Regions from separate parts of the Faecalibacterium sp. An77 genome, predicted to be linked through region 2. Evidence: predicted binding sites of a transcription regulator. Region 2 holds the regulator's gene; the other holds the start of a gene.
The links. The regulator Rex, encoded in region 2, represses fermentation and respiration genes when NADH is low (regulators of the CRP and FNR family bind a similar motif). The targets are predictions, from matches to a motif close to ATTGTTAANNNNTTAACAAT.
Positions count from the first base shown of each region.

Region 1: a site for Rex is predicted at 5,706-5,725, ahead of B5G28_RS00740 (phosphoglycerate kinase). Genes of this name have one in related genera too.

Region 1 is NZ_NFHK01000001.1:164,186-171,918, forward strand. It holds gene B5G28_RS00715 (citrate synthase) at 1-614, shown strand, start outside; gene B5G28_RS00720 (hypothetical protein) at 621-1,385, shown strand; gene gap (type I glyceraldehyde-3-phosphate dehydrogenase) at 1,559-2,590, shown strand; gene B5G28_RS00730 (hypothetical protein) at 2,807-4,438, shown strand; gene B5G28_RS00735 (sugar phosphate nucleotidyltransferase) at 4,517-5,428, opposite strand; gene B5G28_RS00740 (phosphoglycerate kinase) at 5,840-7,048, shown strand; gene tpiA (triose-phosphate isomerase) at 7,163-7,733, shown strand, end outside.
Region 2 is NZ_NFHK01000006.1:28,838-36,570, reverse strand. It holds gene B5G28_RS03815 (extracellular solute-binding protein) at 1-530, opposite strand, end outside; gene B5G28_RS03810 (thymidine kinase) at 1,086-1,691, opposite strand; gene B5G28_RS03805 (redox-sensing transcriptional repressor Rex) at 1,817-2,458, opposite strand; gene B5G28_RS03800 (ATP-dependent Clp protease proteolytic subunit) at 2,716-3,333, opposite strand; gene B5G28_RS03795 (sodium-dependent transporter) at 3,782-5,152, shown strand; gene B5G28_RS03790 (hypothetical protein) at 5,244-5,564, opposite strand; gene B5G28_RS03785 (beta-methylgalactoside transporter) at 5,699-6,697, opposite strand; gene B5G28_RS03780 (sugar ABC transporter ATP-binding protein) at 6,717-7,733, opposite strand, start outside.

The sequences.
Region 1 (7,733 bases), on a different contig from region 2:
CCACCTTTGCCACCCGCGTGGTGTCCTCTTCCGGGTCGGACACCTATTCGGCCATTGCGGCGGGCATCGGCGCCCTGAAGGGCCCCAAGCACGGCGGCGCCAACCTGGCCGTCAACCGCCAGCTGAAAGATATCCTGGCCCACGTGGAAAACTACGACGATGACGATGAGGTCCGCGAGTACCTGCGCCGCATCCTGCGCAAGCAGGCCGGCGATGGCAGCGGCCTGATCTACGGCATGGGCCACGCCGTCTATACCATCAGCGATCCCCGTGAGGTGATCCTGAAGGAGCGCGCCCGCCATCTGGCCTACGAAAAGGGCTTTGAGGCCGAGTACAATATGCTGTGCAGCATCGAGCGCCTGGCCCCGGCCATCTTCGCCGAGGAGAAGGGCAGCTCCAAGCCGGTCTGCGCCAACGTGGACCTGTTCAGCGGCCTGATCTACCAGATGCTGGGCATCTCGGAGGACCTGTACACTCCGCTGTTCGCCATCGCCCGTCTGCCGGGCTGGTGCGCACACCGCATCGAAGAAGTGGTCTTTGCCAACCGGATCATCCGTCCGGCCTATAAATATCTGGGGGTGCGTCAGCGCTATAAGCCCCTCGAGGAGCGTTAACCGAAGATGAAAGCAAAGGTAATGGCATACCTGGCCGCTGGGGCCGTGTTCTGCGGCATCCGCTGGGCGGACCTTGCCCTCTGGACCGACCCCGAGACCGGCCTGGTGACCGCGGGGGCCGTGTGGCAGCGGTATCTGGTGCTGGCCGTGTTCGCAGCGGCCGCCCTTCTGGTGGGACGGCTTGCCGGCGGCAGCCCGGCGCCCCTGAACCGCCGCCAGCCTCTGGCCGCCCTGCCCGCTCTGGCAGGGGCTGTCCTCTGCCTGTGGCAGGGGATCGCCGGCCTGCTGGGAGCCGCCGGTGTGGCCGCGGCAGTGGAAAGCGTCCTGGCTCTGGCCTGCGGGGCCTGGCTGGGGTATCTGGGGGTGGGCTGGCTGGCCGCGCCCCGCAAAAATCCGCCTCCGGCCTGGTTCGGCGTGGCGGGCAGCCTGCTCTTTGTGTGGGAGATTCTCCTGAGTTTTATGACCAACGGCTCCAGCTGGCACCGCACCGTCCCCACCTCGGCGGTCTGGCAGCAGCTGGCCGCCCTGCTGTTCCTGGCGGCTTTGCTGCGGGCGCTCTGCCTGCCCGATGCGGCCGACGGCCGGGCGCTGGGGGGCTATGGGCTGCTGGCTTTCTGCCTGTGCCTGTGCTGGCAGCTGCCCCGGTGCGTCCTGTGGACCGCCGGCCCGGGTGACTGGGCTCTGGCCGCCATCGGCCTTTTGGGCGGCGTCTGCGCGGTGCTGTGCGCCGCGCCGTCTCCCCATAGCAAAGGCTCCCACGCGGCGGGCTGATTTGCCAAAAGTACTAAAAACGTTTGAGTGAAATGATATAAAATCTATAAAAACGAAAAACCGCTTGTTATTTCTTTGTCGGGCACTTGAAGGTTTGGCGTTTTTGGTCTATAATAAAGACACCGTGAGATTTATCCTATTTCAAAGGGTAAAAATTTTAGGAGGTATATAAAATGGCTGTAAGAGTTGCTATCAATGGTTTTGGCCGCATTGGCCGCCTGGCTTTCCGTCAGATGTTCGACGCTGAGGGTTACGAGGTTGTCGCTATCAACGATCTGACCAGCCCCAAGATGCTGGCTCACCTGCTGAAGTACGACACCGCTCAGGGCTCCTTCTGCGGCAAGATCGGCGAGAACAAGCACACCGTTTCTTCCACCGAGGACTCCATCGTTGTCGATGGCAAGGAGATCAAGATCTACGCCATTAAGGACGCTAAGGATTGCCCCTGGGGCGAGCTGAACGTCGATGTCGTTCTGGAGTGCACCGGCTTCTACACCAGCAAGGATAAGAGCATGGCTCACATCGAGGCTGGCGCTAAGAAGGTCGTCATCTCTGCTCCCGCCGGCAACGACCTGAAGACCATCGTCTACTCCGTCAACGAGAAGACCCTGACCGCTGAGGACAAGGTCATCTCCGCTGCTTCCTGCACCACCAACTGCCTGGCTCCCATGGCCGACACCCTGAACAAGGCCTTCCCCGTTGTCTCCGGCATCATGACCACCGTTCATGCTTACACCGGCGACCAGATGATCCTGGACGGCCCCCAGCGCAAGGGCGACCTGCGCCGTGCACGTGCTGGCGCTCAGAACATCGTTCCCAACAGCACCGGCGCTGCTAAGGCCATCGGCCTGGTCATCCCCGAGCTGAACGGCAAGCTGATCGGCTCTGCTCAGCGTGTGCCCGTTCCCACCGGCTCCACCACCATCCTGGTGGCTGTTGTCAAGGGCAAGGACGTCACCAAGGAAGCCATCAACGCCGCTATGAAGGCTGCTGCTTCTGAGTCCTTCGGCTACAACGAGGACCAGATCGTTTCTTCCGACGTCATCGGCATGCGTTACGGCTCTCTGTTCGACGCTACCCAGACCATGGTCGCTAAGATCGACGACGACACCTATCAGGTTCAGGTCGTGTCTTGGTACGACAACGAGAACTCCTACACCTCTCAGATGGTCCGCACCATCAAGTACTTCGCTGAGAACTGCTAAGTACTGAGGGTACTCCAAAGGGCTTATCAGGGGCCGCCAGCTTTCGGGCTGGCGGCCCCTTTTTTGTTTGCCGTGCCGCTGTTTTAGGCGGGCGCCGGAGAAAATCGCAGGCCCATCCGGGCCGCCCTGCACTTTATTTTCCCTGCAGGCTGGACATTTGTTGGTTAAAAGAGTTTAATAAGATTATCTCCACATTTCCAGGGAAGGGGCGATTGTATGCCAGAGGGACCGCAGGGCGCCGGGCGGGAGAGTTTCCGCCTGTTGTATCCGCCGCATAAGCCAGCCAGAGGGGCCGCGCTGCCCGATTCCAGCTTTTTCCACACCCTCCAGATTGACCAGATGGTCTCGGTGCGGCGGGAGAGCTGGCGGGGCCTGCCCGACCTGCGCCTGGAACAGTTTTATACCACTGACACCGACGTCCTGGCCTGGCGGCTGGACGTGGTGGCGGACCTGGTGGCCAGCCAGGACCTGCGGGATTTGATCCGGGACGCCCTGCCCATGCTGCGGGACGCCGCCGAGATGCGAAAAGTCCTGAACAGTTCCTCTTCCTCGGTGGAGAGCAGCCTGGCCTCGGTGCGGTATCTGGAGATTTATCTGGAACTGGTGGAACTGTTCCACAGCCGCCTGGCGTCGGCCCCCATCCGGAGCGAGGGCTTTAGCGCCCTGCGGCAGGAGGTGGAAAAACGGCGCACCAGCGATTCCTACCAGGCCCTGACCCGCCAGCTGGAACAGACCGAATACCAGATCGGCCATATCAAGAGCATCGCCCTGGGCATCAACCTGGACGGCACCCTGCGGGTCACCGACGTGGGCCTGCTGGCTTTGAACACCGACAAATACCGCCAGGGCAGCGTCCTGGACAAGCTGCTGGGCCGGGATAAAAAGGACCCCATGGTCTGCATCTCGGGCTTTGCCAACCTGGCCAAGACCGCCCGGGAGGAGGAAAAACACGCCCTGGACCAGGCGGTCTGCCGGGCGCTGGACACCGCCTTTGCCCGCACCATCCGCAGCTGGGAGCCGGTCATCGACCAGTATTTCCGGGACGAAACCGCCTTTTTCATCGGGCTGCTGGATGATTTCCGGTTCCTGTCGGCGGCGGTCAGCTTTTTGCTGGAACTGAAAAGCCAGGGCTGCGCCCTCTGCCGCCCCGCCATCCGCCCCATGGAGGAAAAAGCCCTCCACCTGAAAGACGTCTACAACCCCATGCTGGTCCTCCGCAGCGAGGACAAGGGGACGGTGGTGGCCAATGACTTCGGCTACGACGCCAAAGGCCGCTTTTATCTGGTCACCGGCCCCAACCACGGCGGCAAGTCCATTTTCTGCTACTCGGTGGGGATGGCCCAGGCCCTCTTTCAGCTGGGCCTGCTGGTCCCCGCCAAAGAGGCGGTTATGAGCCCGGTCCGGTGCATCTTCACCCACTTTCCCACCTCGGACGAGGACAACTACGGCAAGGGCCGCCTGGAGAGCGAGTGCGCCCGGATGAGCCAGATTCTCCACCTGCTGACGGGGGAGGACCTGCTGCTGATGGACGAGAGCTTCAGCTCCACCAGCCTGCTGGAGGGCGGCTATATCGCCGGGGAAGTGCTGTCGGCCATTGCGGTGATGGGCTGCGGCGGGGTCTATGTGACCCATATCCATGAGCTGACCCAGGAGGTGGACCGCTTCAACGCCACCCCCGGCCGCACCGGCTGCATTGACAACCTGGTGGCCCAGATGGAGAACATCGCCGACGGCACCCGCAGTTACCGGGTGATCCGTGCCACCCCCGACGGCCTCAGCTACGCCAAGGACATCGCCCGCAAATACGGCCTCAGCTGTGAGGAAATTCTGGCCGCCCGCCAGGGCTGAACAAGACAAAAAGAAAACCGCGCATCTCCCGCCGCCGGACGGTGAGGGATGCGCGGTATTTTTTATGGAGTGGAAAGGTTAGAACTGAACGGGGTAGAGGCCCTCCTCGGTCAGACGGGCCAGAGCGGCCATGACCCCGGGCTTATCCTCCCGATAGGTGACGCCGTACCACTTGTCGGTGCTGTGGAGCATCCGAACCTGGGCCTTGCCCTCGCCGATCAGATCGGAGATGATGGTGGGCAGGAAGTACTCGCACTTCATGGGATCTTTGGGCAGGCTCTCGGCCAGGAAGCCGGAGAACCGGTCCTGTGCCTCCTGCATGAAGCTGGCGGTCAGGCCCCAGATGCCCATGCTCACCAGGGTGTCGCCGGGCAGGTCTACCCAGCCGTCCCCGTCGGCGTAGCGGATGACGCCGTCCTTGTCCTGGACGATCTTGGTCCGCTCGGTGACGCTCTCCAGCATCCCGTCGCTGCCCACGACGCAGACGCCGCGGGAGACACTGCCGTTCTCGGTGACGGTGTTCTTGACCTGGTAGCCCACCATGCAGTACTGGTACTGCTGGGTGTCGGCGTGGGTGGACAGGTATTCATACATCACGCGGAAGGCCTCGGGGCCGTAGTAGTCGTCCGAGTTGATGACGGCGAAGGGGCCGTGAATCAGATTCCGGGCGCTGAGCACCGCCTGACCGGTGCCGAAGGGCTTGGTGCGGCCCTCGGGGGCGGTGTAGGGAGCGGGCAGGTCGTCCAGGGACTGATAGGCGTACTCCACCTCCATTAGGCGGGACAGACGGTCCCCGATGGCCTTGCGGAAATCCGCCTCGAATTCCTGCCGGATGATGAAGATGACCTTCTCAAAGCCGGCCCGGCGGGCGTCAAAAATCGAATAGTCGATGATCAGCTGCCCGGAAGGACCAACCGGGTCCAGCTGCTTCATGCCGCCGTAGCGGCTGCCCATACCGGCAGCCAGTACGACCAGAACGGGTTTATCCATACAAGTGTTCCTCCTTTGTATGCCAGCCTGTCAATATTCGGTTTCGCCGCCGGCCCGGTCAGCATCCGCATACAGGCCGGCCACCGACAGGACATTCCCGGCAGGAGGTAGGGCCGTAAGGCTGAGCGCGCGGTTTTGCGGTGCGTGTGTCGTTCGTCCGACACGCTGGATGTGGAGCCGGCTGCTTGAGCCTATTATAGACCCGGAGCTCCGTTCTTGACAAGTCTGTTTTTCCCAAAAGCACCCAGAATGCATTTTTTTCCTCCATTGAAGCATGTTTGCCAATGAATTATCAAAGAACTGCTTGCTTTGGGCCGCTGAATTGTATATAATAGAACTATCCACGGGGAGACCCGACGATGACAAAACTCACTTCAGGCAAACAAAAGGATTTGAGAGGAGTTTAGAACAATGGGTTTAGGTAAGAAGACCATCGACGATCAGAATTACTGCGGCAAGAAGGTTCTTGTCCGCTGCGATTTCAACGTCCCCATGAAGGACGGCGTCATCACCAATGAGAACCGCATCAATGCGGCCATGCCCACCATCCAGAAGCTGGTGAACGATGGCGCAAAGGTGATCCTGTGCAGCCACCTGGGCAAACCCAAGAACGGCCCCGAGGCCAAGTTCAGCCTGGCCCCCGTCGCCAAGGCTCTGAGCGCCAAGCTGGGCAAGGAAGTTGTCTTCGCTGACGACGACAACGTCGTGGGCGAGAACGCCAAGGCCGCTGTCGCTGCTATGAACAACGGCGACGTGGTCCTGCTGCAGAACACCCGCTTCCGCAAGGAGGAGACCAAGAACGTGGCCGCCTTCTCGGAGGAGCTGGCCAGCCTGGCTGACGCTTACGTGGACGACGCCTTCGGCAGCTGCCATCGCGCACACTGCTCCACCGCCGGCGTCACCGACTACATCAAGGATACCGCTGTTGGCTACCTGATGGAGAAGGAGATCCGCTACCTGGGCAACGCCGTGAACGATCCTGTCCGTCCCTTCACCGCCATTCTGGGCGGCGCCAAGGTGGCCGACAAGCTGAACGTCATCTCCAACCTGCTGGAGAAGGTGGATACCCTGATCATCGGCGGCGGCATGGCTTACACCTTCATCAAGGCTCAGGGCTACGAGATCGGCCAGAGCCTGTGCGATGACTCCAAGATCGACTACTGCAAGGAGATGATGGAGAAGGCCAAGGCCAAGGGCGTCAAGCTGCTGCTGCCCATCGACACTGTCTGTGTCAAGGCTTTCCCCGATCCCATCGACGCACCGGTTGAGACCGCTGTCTTCCCGGTTACCAACATGCCCTCTGATATGGAAGGCTGCGACATCGGCCCCGAGACCATGAAGCTCTTCGCCGACGCCGTCAAGTCCTCCAAGACCGTCGTCTGGAACGGCCCCATGGGCGTGTTCGAGAACCCCACCCTGGCAGCCGGCACCCTGGCTGTGGCCAAGGCTATGGCTGAGAGCGAGGCTACCACTGTCATCGGCGGCGGCGACAGCGCAGCAGCCGTCCAGCAGATGGGCCTGGGCGACAAGATGACCCACATCTCCACCGGCGGCGGCGCCTCCCTGGAGTACCTGGAGGGCAAGGATCTGCCCGGCATCGCGGTCATTCAGAACGCATAAGGCAGTCGCTTTTCACAAAGATGTGATGGGTGCGGCGGCGACACGCCGCCGCGCCCTTTTATTTTTGGGCGGCTTTTGGAGGCCGACCCTGGGAAAGACAAGGAGAATACGATTATGGATAAGGCAAAGCGCAAGGCTATCATTGCCGGCAACTGGAAGATGAACAAGACCGCCACCGAGGCTGCTCAGCTGATCGACGAGCTGATCCCCGCCGTCAAGGATGCCACCTGCGAGGTGGTCATCTGCACCCCCTTCACCGACCTGGTGACCGCCGTGGCCAAGACCAAGGGCACCAACATCCACGTGGGCGCCGAGAACGTCCACTTTGAGAAGTCGGGCGCCTTCACCGGCGAGATCAGCGCCGACATGCTGGTGGATCTGGGCGTGGAGTACGTCATCGTGGGCCACAGCGAGCGCCGTCAGTACTTCGCAGAGACCGACCAGACCGTCAACAAGCGCACCCTGGCCGCTCTGAACGCCGGCCTGAAGGTCATCGTCTGCGTGGGCGAGAGCCTGCAGCAGCGCGAGGAGGGCGTCACCGAGGAGCTGGTCCGTATGCAGACCAAGATCGCTCTGCGTGACGTCACCGCCGAGCAGATGGCCAACGTGGTCATCGCCTACGAGCCTGTCTGGGCCATCGGCACCGGCAAGACCGCTACCTCGGACCAGGCCGAGGAGGTCTGCG
Region 2 (7,733 bases):
CCAGCCTTGTTGAAGGTGGTCATGTTCCAGAAGAAGATACGGCCGGTCATGGAGACGGGGACAGCCTGCTGCATGCCAGCGACGACGCAGGCGTTCAGGGGGGCCTCATCCCACTGGGTCAGGTCGATGTAATCGGAAACGGTGTTCAGATCAATGAAGGTCTGGCCGTTGCTGGAGTAGTTGTACAGCCAGTTCCAGTTGACCTGGCAGACATCCTCAGCCACGCCGCCGGCGAACTTGGTGGACATGGTGTCCTCCCAGCCGGACCATGCAGCGAAGGTGGGGCTGACGGTGATGTTGGTGTGCTCCTCCGAGAAAGCGGCGATGGCTTCCTGATAAGCGGTGTGACGGGTGTCGCCGCCCCACCAGCTGATGGTCAGGGAGACGTCGCCCTCAGCGGGAGCGGCCACAGAAGTGGCGGTGGAAGCGGCAGTCGAAGAACCGTTGCCGCCGCAGGCTGCCAGCAGGCCGGCTGCGCCAACAGCGCCCGTGACCTTCAGGAAGTCACGACGAGAAATTGCGTTGCTCATTTTTTCTCCTCCTAAATTGAAAAACACAAAACTCCTAGAGGGGCTTTACCGGACCCCCTTGTATACAATTATGATAGCAAAAAACTGCGCGAAAAGAAAGACGCAAATTGTGGATTTACGGCCAAAAACGCGCATATCTTGCTGTGCTGTGGAAGGCTGTTTGTGACCCTTTGCCGAAATATCCAAACTTGCCACAAAAAGTTGTGCAACTTGTACACAACACGGCTTTGTACAAATTTGACAGAAATAAGGGGTCTGAACTTTTGAAAATACTGATATATTAGCGACTTTCCCGGGATACAACTGGTATTTCAGTTGAAAAAAGCAAAATAAAACGCCGCAGGAACGTGCTGCGGCGCAGTGTAAACCGGGGGCAAAATTTGTGCGGGAAAGCGGGTTTTCGCCCTCCCGGCAGCCCTGGAAAAGGATGGGCCCCTTCCGCTTTGCCGCCGGGGCAGCCCGGACGGCAGAAAAGAAGGGGTCGGAAAAGAGAACCATTCTTGTGAAAAAGATGACAAATAAAATTCGCTTTGGAACGGCGCAAAGGGAAAGATTTCACCGCCGGGCGGCATAAAAGGCCCGCCGCTCCCGGAAGTAGCACTGAGGGCACATGCTGACGTACTGGACGTCGTTTTCCATGTCGATGGCCACCTGTTCGCCCTCAAAGACGAACTTTCCGCCCACCTTGCGGGCGTTGCAGATGGCCTTGCGGCCGCAGGAGCAGATGGTTTTCATCTCCTCGATGGTGTGGGCCAGCTCCATCAAACGGGTGGAGCCGGGGAAGCCCTTGAGGGAGAAATCACTCCGCAGGCCGTAGCAGATGACGGGGACCCCCAGGTCCACCGTCACCATAAACAGCTGCTCCGCCTGGGCCGGGGTGAAAAACTGGCTCTCGTCGCACAGGACGCAGGCCAGGGGCGCGTCGTGGGCGGCGCGGTCGGCCTCCACCGCAGCAAACACGTCGTCGCCGGGGCGGATCAGCAGGTCGGCGGCCCGGCGAACGCCCAGTCGGCTGACCAGGTCGCTGCCGCCCTTGGAGTCCACCTGGGGTTTGAGGATCAGCACCCGCATCCCCTGTTCTTCGTAGTTGTGGGCCACCTGCATCAGGGCGGTGCTCTTGCCGCTGTTCATGGCGCCGTAGCGGAAATATAACTTAGCCATAGAATTCCTTTTTATAGAATCGTTGTATGCACAAAGCCGCCCCGCCCGCCGCAGGCGGACAGGGCAGAATCTTGGATGCAGAAAATCGAAGGCTTTTGACTTGAGACTTTAAAAAGTAAGGGCGGTCAGTCCCCGTTGCGCAGACGGTAGCCCAAACTCATGAGGCTGTCGCCCAGGTGGACGTTCTCCACCACCGCGTCCGGGAAGGGAACCGACAGGTCGTAGTGGGAGAAGTTCCAGTAACCCCGGATGCCCAGCTGGACCAGCCGGCCGCTGATTTCCTCGGCGCCGCTGCGGGGCAGGCAGAGGACTGCGACCTGGGGATGATGCTCGGCGCAGAAGGCGTCCAGATCGTCCAGGTGGCGGATGGGGATGCCGCTGATGGTCTGGCCCATCAGTTCGGGCTTGACGTCAAAGGCGGCAATCAGGCTGAAACCGTTGTTGTTGTTGGCAATGAAGCTGCTGACGGCGGTGCCCAGACGGCCACAGCCAAACAGGATGGCGGGCAGACGCTCGCCGTTGCCGAACAGAAGTCCTTCCAGAATGGCCAGCAGGTTGTCCACCGAGTAGCCGATGCCCTGGCGGCCGTTGACGTCGCCGATGCAGTTGAAGTCCTGACGGACCTGGGAGGCGGTGGTGCCCATCTGGGCGGCCAGCTCTCGGGAAGAGATGCTGGTGATGTTGGCATCCTTCAGGGCTCGGAGATAGCGGTAATATTTGGGCAGGCGCCGGATGACCGGTACCGAAGCCTTGACGGACGGATTCATGGCAGGACCTCCTCTTGCATTTACCTGAAATTTTGGATAACTTGGCAGGAAAAAGGAAACATTTCTCTCTATAAGTATACGACATTTGCTGAGAATGTCAAACCCTTGTCAATGTTTTTGACGAAATTTTAAATTTTGGTGGGATTCCTCTGTCTTATACAGACAAAATCAATGGGTTTTAACCCAAAGAAGACAAATTGCTTCCCAAAAGAAAGCAGAGAAAAAGCCTCTGCGCTGCGGCAGAGGCCAAAACCCGGTCAGGATTCGATCTGACGGTAGAGCCAGCGCATGGCGTCGGACAGACCGCCCAGCTCGTCGATGAGCCCCTCCTCCACGGCGCGGCGGCCGTCCAGCACGGTGCCCATGTCCAGCACCAGTTCCCCGGTGTGGAGCATCAGCTCGTTGAAGCGGTCGGCGGTCATCCGGCTGTGGCGGGTGACAAAGCCGGTGATCCGCTCCTGCATCTGCTCAAACCAGCGCATGGTCTGGGGCACCCCCAGAATCATCCCGGAGTGGCGGACCGGGTGGACGGTCATGGTGGCGGTGGGAACGATGAAACTGCGCTGGGCGCTCACCGCCAGGGGAATGCCGATGGAATGCCCGCCCCCCAGCACCAGGGTGGCGGTGGGCTTGGACAGGCTGGCGATCAGCTCGGCCAGGGCCAGCCCGGCCTCCACGTCCCCGCCCACCGTGTTGAGCAAAACCAAAAGGCCCTCAATGGCAGGGTCCTCCTGGACGGCCACCAGCTGGGGGATGACGTGTTCGTATTTGGTGGTTTTCTGGCCCTGGGGGGCCTCCACATGGCCCTCGATCTGCCCGATCACGGTCAGGCAGTGGATGGCGTGGGGACCTTTGGTCAGGTTGACGGTGCCCATCTCCTGAATCTGACTTTGCTCAAAGGCCCGGCGTTCGGTGTCCTCGCCGCTGCCGGGTGCAGGTGCCTCGTCCGCCGGAGCTTCGGCGGCGTGCTTTTTCTTTTTCTTCTCCATAGGTTGAAACAGCCCTCCTTTTTCTGCTGGGGTGTATCTGAGAATGCAAACATGCTGAACCCTTCGCCCCAAAGGGGTAGCTGCGCTTTGGAGCAAAATGGGAGATGTTTTCAGATACATCCTAGGTTGCCCCGTCCGGGGGACGGTCATGCAGGCAGGGCAGGGGAGCTTTATCAGAGGAACCGATGGTTCCCTGATTTTACTATTAAAAAAATTTGTAGATAGCTTCAAAAAAATTGAGAACAAGGCTTGCATCTGGGCCGGTGGGCGGATACAATAGGAACATGCCGCCTGTCGGCATAGGTATTTCTGCGTGATAAAGAGGAGGAAAAACATGAAACGTGAAACATTCGGCTCGCGGCTGGGATTCATCCTGGTCAGTGCGGGCTGTGCGATCGGAATAGGAAACGTCTGGAAGTTTCCGTGGATGGCCGGCGCCAACGGCGGCGGCGTGTTCGTGCTGTTCTACCTGCTGTTCCTGGTGATTATGGGCGTGCCCGTCCTAACCATGGAGCTGGCGGTGGGCCGTGCCAGCCGCAAGAGCGCTGTGCTGGCCTACAAGGCCCTCGAGCCCAAAAAGAGCAAGTGGCACATTCACGGCTGGTTCTGCATCATTGGCTGCTGCCTGCTGATGATGTACTACACCACCGTGTCCGGTTGGATGCTGGATTACTTCTATAAATTCGCAACAGGCGCTTTTGTCGGGGTTCCCAATGATGCGATCAACGATGTGTTCAGCTCGATGCTGGGCGACCCCGTGGAAATGAGCATCTTTATGGTCATCATCGTTCTGGCGGGCTTCCTGGTTTGCTCCTTCGGCTTGCAGAAGGGTCTGGAACGGATCTCGAAGTGGATGATGCTGGCTCTGCTGACCCTGATCGTCATTCTGGCCGTCAACAGCATCCTGCTGGAAGGCGGTTCGGAGGGCCTCAAGTTCTATCTGCTGCCCGACCTGGAGCGGGCTGCCGAGGTGGGTCTGGGCAATGTGATTACTGCGGCCATGAACCAGTCCTTCTTCACCCTGAGCCTTGGCATTGCCGCCATGGAGATTTTCGGCAGCTACATGAGCCGGAACAATACCCTGCCCGGCGAGGCCATCCGCATCTGCGCCCTGGACACCTTTGTGGCCCTGATGAGCGGCCTGATTATTTTCCCGGCCTGCTTTGCCTTCGGCGTGCAGCCGGATGCAGGCCCGTCCCTGATCTTCCAGACCCTGCCCCGGGTGTTCGTCAACATGGTGGGCGGCCGGATCTGGGGTGCGCTCTTCTTCCTCTTCATGACGTTTGCCAGCTTTACCACTGTTCTGGCCGTCTTTGAGAACATTATCTCCAGCAGCATTGATACCTTCGGCTGGAGCCGGAAGAAAACCACCATCATCTGCTGCATCTTCATCCTGATTGCCAGCATGCCCTGCGTGCTGGGCTACAATGTCTGGTACTTCTCCCTGCCTCTGCCCAATGCTCCTGCAGGCGGCCAGATCCTCGATATCGAGGACTTCCTGGTTTCCAACCTGCTGCTGCCTCTGGGCTCTCTGGTCTACCTGCTGTTCTGCGTGTCCAAGTGGGGCTGGGGCTACGACAAGTACCGCGCCGAGGCCAACAGCGGCGAGGGCATCAAGCTGCCTGACTCGATCCTGCTGAAGCGGTACCTCCAGTTCGTGCTGCCGGTGCTGATTCTGGTGATCCTGATTCAGGGCCTGGTCTGATAACCTGCCGCACGCCAAAACCTGAAACAACAAAACGGAGCCGCACCCGGCAAGGGGTGCGGCTCCGTTTTTCTCCGGGTGAACAGGCCCGTCAGAACAGTCCGAAAAAGCTGATGTGGTTGACCCCCAAAAAGACAAAGATGGCGATGAGGGCCACCAGGACGGCGATGAGAATATCCATCTGGTGGACGCTGAGGGGGAAGTGATCGTAGATCTTTTCCTTGGAGTTCTTGAACCCGGGATCGCCGTTGTTCAGCAGGCCCTGCTTTTCGGCGGGGCCGCTCTGGGCGGCCCGGGCAGCTTCGGCTTCCCGGGCTTCCAGCTCCGCCTCCCGGGCGGCAAGGGCGGCCTCCCGGGCCGCCAGCTGGGCCTCGCGGTCGGACAGGGACGGGTCATTGGAATGATCGGGCATGGAAGTTTCCTCCTTCCTTTTGCTATCCGTAGTATAAGCGCAGACGGCCGGAAATGCAAGTGAAAATACAGCAGGGGGCTGCCGGGTGTTCCGACAGCCCCCTGTATCATCAAAAGGTCCCTTGGGAAAGGTGCTTACTTCTTGGCCAGGTACTTGCGGATATCGATGGCGACAGCCAGGATGATGACCAGGCCCTGGACAATGTAGGTGTAGGAAGAGTTGACGTTCATGAACTGCAGAGCGACCTTCATCAGCTCAAAGACCAGAACGCCCACCAGGATGCCGGGGACGGTGCCGACGCCGCCGGTGGTGGAAACACCGCCGATGGTACAGGCAGCGATGGCGTCCAGCTCATAGCTCATAGCGGTGTTGACGGATGCGCCGCCGGACTTGGCAGCCAGCAGGCAGCCGGCCAGACCGAACATGCAGGAGGCCAGGATGTAGATGCGGATCTTGGTGGCAGCGACGTTGACGCCGGCCACCTCAGCAGCGGCCTCGTTGCCGCCGATGGCATACATGTACTTGCCGTGACGGGTCTTGTTGTAAAGGAACCAGAAGCAGGCAGCCACGATGACAGCGATCCAGATCAGGACGGGGATGCCGATGATGGTGTTGGATGCCAGAGAGGTGAAGTCGCTGTTCAGAGAGCCGATGGGGGTACCGCCGGTGTAGACCAGGCAGATACCGTAGACCACCTGCTGCATGCCCAGGGTAGCGATGAAGGGCTGAACCCGCAGGTAGGAGACCACCAGGCCGTTGCACAGACCCACGACGGCGCAGATGGCAACCACCAGGATGAAGACCACGGGGGTGGGCAGGGTGGGCAGGTTGGGATAGAACTTGCCGGCGGCGCCGGAAGTCTGGGCGAAGATGCAGGCCAGGCAGGCTGCGAAGCCGGCCAGACGGCCAGCCGACAGGTCGTTGCCGGTGGTGATCAGACAGCCCGAAATGCCCAGCGCGATGATGTAGCGGATGGACACGTTCTTCAGCAGGTTGATGATGTTGGCGGCGCCGAAGAAGTTGGGGTGGATGATGCCAACGATGAGAGAAACGAGGACCATCAGGACGATGATGGCATTGTTGCCCAGCCAGGTCTTAATCAGACGGCCGGTTGATTTCTTGGTAGCTTCCACGATTAGACTGCCTCCTTATTTACTGGTTGGCCGCGGCCTTGTCGGGTGCGGTCTCAAACTGGGTGGCGAGCGCCATGATGTTTTCCTGAGTGGCGTCCTTGCCGTCGATGAAGCCGGTGATGCGGCCGTCACACATGACCATGACCCGGTTGGACATACCGATGATCTCGCTCATTTCGGAGGAGATCATGATGATGCTCTTGCCCTGCTTGGCGAGCTCGGCGATGATGCAGTAGATCTCGTACTTGGCGCCGACGTCAATGCCGCGGGTGGGCTCGTCCAGGATCAGAATGTCGGGGTTGTTGGCCAGCCAGCGGGCGATCAGAACCTTCTGCTGGTTGCCGCCCGACAGGCTCTTGATCTGGGTCCGGGGGCTGGGCACCTTGATGGCCATTTTCTCTTTGTTGGACTGGACCAGATCCAGGATCTTCTTGTTGTCCAGCATGATGGGGCCCTTGCGCAGGTCGTCGAGGGAGGCGATGGAGATGTTGTCGGCGACGCTCAGCACGCCCATGATGCCGGTGGCCCGGCGGTCCTCGGTCAGCAGGGCCAGGCTCTTGGAGATGGCGTCCCGGGGCTGCTTGATCTGGACCTCCTGGCCCTTGATCCACACTCTGCCGGTGGTGTGGGCGCGCAGGCCGAAGATGCCTTCCATCAGCTCGGTGCGCTGTGCGCCCACCAGGCCGGCCACGCCCAGGATCTCGCCCTTGCGCAGCTCAAAGTTGCAGTGGCGGAAGCTGCGGGGGTGAATGGAGGTGAAGTCCTCCACCTTGAGCATGATCTCGTCGGAGGGGTGGTTCTCCAGCGGGGGATACTGGTTGGACAGTTCGCGGCCCACCATCTTGGCGATGATCTCTTCCTTGGTGATGCTGGCCACGTCCCACTTGCCGATGTACTGACCGTCGCGCATGATGGTGACTTCGTCGGCGATGACCTTGATCTCGTCCATCTTGTGGCTGATGTAGACCAGGGCGACGCCCTGCTCCTTCAGCTCGCGCATGATGCGGAACAGGGACTCGACTTCGTTGGCGGTCAG